2 linked regions of the Anaerocolumna sp. AGMB13020 genome follow. The protein of the gene in region 2 binds, or shares a complex with, the protein of the main gene of each other region. Links are inferred from orthologs where the notes say so. Each region holds a gene or a part of one and is shown on either strand. Other genes may lie near its edges.

Region 1 (2,857 bases), 290 kb from region 2 along the record:
TTAAGTTATATTTATTAAGCATATTCAGATAGTCACTGTTGCCATAGAGCTTCACATGCATGTTTGCGGTTCCTGTTTTTGCTTCCATACCACTGGGTATATTCCTCAGCTCTATCTCACTGCTGTCATAACTTAAATCCTTACTATCCATTTTTTCTATCTTAACCTTGATTGCAGCTGTCTGGTTATCATCAATCAGAATTACATCGTCCTTAATAAAATCTGTTATATTAACCTGATCTTCAAAATCTTCTCTCTTGTTTGTTATATTGTAATCACCAGAAATGTATGGAACCTTGTCAAGTTCGTCCTTTTCTCCGGCAATCACTACCAACTTGGGTTCAAAATCCTTATCCACATACTTATACCCCGGATACGGTTCACCGGTTACTTCAATATAAAGCCTAACCGTCTTCGTCTGAAGCAGATTTACGGTAACCTCCACCTCTTCTGCACTTAACTTAAACTTATCCGAATCCATTAAGGTACCGTTATTATCATAAACCTTTGGTACGGCAGTATCCGTAAAGGATTGCCTTTTACCGGCAACATTAACCTCTACCACAACTTCTTTTATTTTGCTGACTACGGTTTCAGCACCACTGACCTCTATTATATTGGGACTCGCTAACTTTTCCTTTACATAATAGCCAGAGGCTACTTCTCCGTTTGCCACCACATTAATTCGGAATTGCTCTGTCTTCAAATTCTCAAGACTGACTTTCATTGTTGAGATATTTTGCGTTTTCTCAACGATATCTCTTTCATGACCTGGAACAGTCACTTTTATTTCCGCAGCATTTACCACGGACAGCTCTGAAAGGTCTGCTACTGCTTTGATATCAGATTTGCTTAATGACTCCAGCACAGATCTTTTCGCTCTGATGGTAACATTGACGCTATTTCCGGATACCACCTCATAAACCTTGTCTTTTTGGGCCACCGCATTTTCATTAATTATAGAAACTTCTATATCATTAAAGTTTTTTTCTTTCACAGGGTCTGCTATATTTAAAATAATAAGCCAGGTCAATATAGCCATAAACAGGGACAGCAGTTTAAGTCCAAGATTTCTAGTCAGCTTCTCTTTCATTCTTAGACCTCCCCTTCCATAATTTAATTTTCTTTGTATCCACTACTTTATTCTGAAGAGTGAGTATTTTATTTTTCAAATAATCTCCATCCACATTACGGATTAAAGTTCCACCCATCGCAAGGGATACCTTACCGGTTTCTTCTGATACGATAATTGTAAGGCAATCGGTAATTTCACTTACTCCGATACCGGCTCTGTGTCTCGTACCAAGTTCCTTGCTCAGATGCATGTTATCGGATAAAGGTAGATAACAGGTGGCGGCAGCTACTCTGTTGCCTTTTATGATAACCGCTCCGTCATGCAGCGGTGTATTATGCTCAAAGATATTGATCAGCAACTGGCTGCTTACCAGGGAATCAATGGCAATTCCTGTATTTTCGAATTCCATAAGGGATAGTTCTTTCTCTATTACAATCAGAGCACCTGTTTTGGCTTTTGCCAGCTCAAAGGTAGCTTTAACAATATCTGCGACTGTTTTCTCAGAGAATCTGTCCCCTTTGTCCTTGGAGTCGTTAAAATTAAACAGGGGAGTCACAAGATGATTCTGTCCCAATTGCTCCAGTGCTTTTCTGAATTCCGGCTGGAATACAATGATAACTGCAATAATGCCTACATTCAGACTCTTATAGAACAGCCAGAGTATAACGCTTAAGTCCAATACAGATGCAAAAAGCCAGAGAATAAGCAGCACAATAAGTCCCTTAACCAGAATCCATGCTCTGGTCTGTTTTACCCACACAATAACATTGTAGATAACAAAAGCCAGAATAAGGATTTCTATAATATCGGTCAGTCCGATATCCGGCAAAGAATACCAGCTTATATATTCTTTAAAAAAACTTATAATTGTCTGCATTAAAACTCACCCGCTTTACTTTTTACTGATGTTATAAAACTTACGTTAACCTCGTGTATAAATAACTTCTACTCTTCGTCCTCGAATTCATCCTCCTCAAGCATTACATCCTCTTTCAGATGTTTACCGGGTATCTGGGTTTTCTGAGTATTAAATCTCTTTACATTGACCTGAGGCGTTGTAACATTTATCTTAGGTACTGCCTTAACATAGTAATAATAATCGTCGTCTTCAAATTGCACATGTTCCACTGCTGAGTAATCTAAGGATAGGTGAAAGAACTGTATGATTCCTGTTATAATACCAGAGATCAGAGTCCCTACAATCATAGTCCCAATCTCATCCGCGGTATTAAATTTCAGGCTGGATATCAGGAAGCCCAAAATAATAGCAAAGCACCCCGCAACAACAGCAATTTCATGAGAATAGTCAAACTTCATCTTCCACACAACCCAGGTAATCAGGATTGCCAGTGAGAAAACTATCATTGAAGTAAACAGCTGTTTATTATCTTTTAATCCATCGACTACATAAGAATAAACAGTCATGGTATCTTCCAGGCTGACGGTAACTTGTATGGAAGCCGCTTCCTGTATTATACGCAACAGAAAATATATTATAACTCCAAGGCATGTGGGGATTATTGCTACCGGTGTTGCAAAAACACCTAACAATAAGGGTACCACATAAGGTATTTTTAGATAAAACAATATGGGAACTGCAAGCACCACCACACCAAGCTTCGGTGTAAATCGTAAGAAGAGGCAGTACATCACAATAAATATTATTAGTATAATTGCCGACAATATGACTGAAACTGCGTAAATATGCAAAAAAGCTACCACACCTGCAAATAAGAGCAGTACTGCTGAAGGGGTGAATGCACATAATAGCGATAAAGCAAG
Region 2 (2,964 bases):
AGTCCGGCAAATGCTCCATAAGAGAAGCATGAATAATCAAAAAAATACTTTCCACAACTTACCATAATAATTTTAGAAATATTGATAACAATATTACTACGATGACTGATTCATACAGAGCGGCCATCGAGAAAAAAGGGTAAGCCCTTAAAAAGAACTATCTAATAATTTCGGAGGTGAAATTTTATGGCAAGTAATAACAGCGGATCAAACAGATCAGAAGTTCCTCAGGCTAGAGAAGCACTTGACAGATTTAAAATGGAGGTTGCTTCTGAAATCGGAGTACCTTTAAAACAAGGTTACAACGGAGATTTAACCAGCGCTCAAAATGGTTCTGTAGGTGGAGAAATGGTTAAACGTATGATCAAAAGACAGGAAGAATCCATGTCTGGTCAGAGCGGTTCTTATTAATATCTAAAAAAGTCAGCCGACGGCTTAAACTATAAGACAGATGCCTTTTAGCTGCCATAGGCCGGAGGAATAAAACATCATCTAATATATATGACCATCAGTTTCTAAACTGCAGAAGTCATACATATAAGATGATGTTTTTTTATCCAAAAGCATAAAACAAACACAAGGATAATAAAAGACTCATATTATATAGTATCTGCAATGACTTGCGCATGCTATTTGGTTATGTTACAATCGTTTCTGGACTGCATGAAATTGTATATGAGAGTTTTAATATTGCGGATAGATATCAGTATAACTTATAAGAATTCTTAGAATAGAAAATGAAAGGGTAGCAGGCAGGTAACAACCTGCCCGGAGCTATAGGGTAAAAACATGGGAAAATATTTCGGTACCGATGGTTTCAGAGGGGAAGCAAATATTGATTTAACAGTAGAGCATGCTTATAAGGTTGGACGATTTTTGGGTTATTATTACGGCAAAGAACACAAAGCCAGAATCGTAATCGGAAAAGATACCAGAAGATCCAGCTACATGCTTGAGTATTCATTAGTTGCAGGACTGACTGCCAGCGGTGCAGATGCATATCTTTTGCATGTAACCACTACACCCAGTGTATCTTATGTTGTCCGCAGTGAAGACTTTGACTGCGGTATCATGATATCTGCAAGCCATAATCCTTATTATGACAACGGCATCAAGATAATAAATGGACTGGGTTACAAGCTGGAAAGTGAAGTGGAGGAACTTATTGAGAACTACATAGACGGAAAAGGGGAGGAAATACCTTATGCTACCAAGGATAACATCGGAAGAACTACGGACTATGTAAATGGAAGAAACCGATACATTGGTTATCTCATTTCCCTGGTTGCCAATTCCTTTAAAAATATGAAGGTGGGTCTTGATTGTGCCAATGGTTCTGCTTATTCCATTGCCAAAGGAGTATTTGACGCACTGGGTGCAAAGACTTATGTCATAAGCAATGAACCAAACGGTCTTAATATTAATAAAGACTGTGGCTCCACCCATATGGAGCAGCTGCGCAGATATGTTCTTGAAAATAATCTGGATGTAGGTTTTGCCTATGATGGTGACGCTGATCGATGTTTAGCAATAGACGATAAAGGCAATATTATTGACGGAGACCTTATTTTATATGTTTGTGCCGTTGACATGAAGAAAAATAATGAACTGAACAATAATACCGTAGTAACCACCATTATGAGTAATCTGGGACTTTATAAAGCACTGGAAGAAAAGGGAATCGCTTATGAGAAAACAACAGTAGGTGATAAATATGTGTTTGAGAATATGATGGAAAACGGACACTCGATTGGCGGTGAACAATCCGGACATATTATTTTCAGCAAACATGCCACCACCGGTGATGGAATCCTGACGTCTCTAAAGATTATGGAAGTGATTATAGAAAACAAAACCAAACTGTCCGACCTTATCAAAGAAGTCCAGATATTCCCTCAGTTACTAGAAAATGTTCGTGTTAATAATAAAAAGACCGCCAGAGAAGACATTGAAATCGTAAATGCAGTAGCAAAAGTTACAGAAGAGCTGGGGGATAACGGCAGAATTCTGGTCAGAGAAAGCGGTACGGAACCGGTACTTCGTGTCATGGTAGAAGCCCCTACAACAAAAGAGTGCGAAAAATACGTTAATATGGTTGTAGACAAATTAAAAAGCCAGGGGCATGTAATAGAAAAGTAGTTGCTGTTTCATGAAAAAAATATGGTATTTACAGATTGCCTATGATATAATATACTAATGTCAAATCGTCAAAATGGGAAGTTATACAATTTACGTGAGAAGCGTAATATAGTTTCACATATTTTAAGGAGGAAATTTTAAATGAGTTTACAGGTAGAAAAATTAGAGAAAAACATGGTAAAGCTTACCATCGAAACTGCTGCGGAGGAATTCGACACAGCTCTTGAGAAAGCTTATGCCAAAAATAAAGGAAAATTTAATATACAAGGTTTCCGTAAGGGTAAGGCCCCTCGTTCTATTATAGAGAAGATGTACGGTTCCGGTGTTTTCTATGAAGATGCTGCAAATATTATTATTCCTGATGCATATGAGAAAGCTGTTGAAGAAAGCGGTCTTACACTTGTATCCAGACCTGAGATCGATGTTACACAGATCGAAAAAGGAAAGGCTTTTATCTTCACAGCAGAAGCTGCTCTTAAACCTGAAGTAACACTTGGTGATTACAAAGGAATCGCTGTTGAAGTTCCTTCAGCAGAAGTAACAGAAGAAGACATAACAGCAGAGCTTGACAAAGTAAGAGATCAGAATGCAAGAATCGTAACGGTTACAGACAGACCTGTTGCAGACAAAGATGAGACAGTTATCAACTTTGAGGGATTTGTAGATGGAGTTCCTTTTGAAGGCGGAAAGGCTGAGGATTACGCTTTAACAATTGGTTCTCATTCCTTTATCGACACATTTGAAGACCAGTTAATTGGTAAGAATATCGGAGAAGAGGTAGAAGTTAACGTAACCTTCCCCGCTGAATACCATGCAGCTGAACTG

The links. Proteins that work in one complex are often made in the same cells at the same time.
Region 1: the proteins of glmM (region 2) and cdaA are in contact, whole or in part, in a crystal structure (PDB 7OJS), measured with the Bacillus subtilis proteins. The link is inferred for Anaerocolumna sp. AGMB13020 from one-to-one orthologs.

Annotation. Positions count from the first base shown.
Region 1 is NZ_CP136910.1:2,195,541-2,198,397, forward strand. The notes cover bases 14-2,808. They hold cdaA (diadenylate cyclase CdaA), read right to left. Parts: upstream 1,953-2,808; coding sequence 1,074-1,952; downstream 14-1,073. Other genes in these bases: R2R35_RS08665 (CdaR family protein), read right to left, coding at 14-1,093; R2R35_RS08675 (hypothetical protein), read right to left, coding at 2,021-2,808. Also shown: more of R2R35_RS08665, read right to left, coding at 1-13; more of R2R35_RS08675, read right to left, coding at 2,809-2,857. UniProt on the Bacillus subtilis protein: One of 3 paralogous diadenylate cyclases (DAC) in this bacteria, catalyzing the condensation of 2 ATP molecules into cyclic di-AMP (c-di-AMP). Upon expression in E.coli leads to c-di-AMP synthesis.
Region 2 is NZ_CP136910.1:2,483,795-2,486,758, reverse strand. The notes cover bases 63-2,964. They hold glmM (phosphoglucosamine mutase), read left to right. Parts: upstream 63-789; coding sequence 790-2,139; downstream 2,140-2,964. Other genes in these bases: tig (trigger factor), read left to right, coding at 2,281-2,964; R2R35_RS09865 (alpha/beta-type small acid-soluble spore protein), read left to right, coding at 187-411. UniProt on the Bacillus subtilis protein: Catalyzes the conversion of glucosamine-6-phosphate to glucosamine-1-phosphate. Glucosamine-1-phosphate is used for cell wall biosynthesis.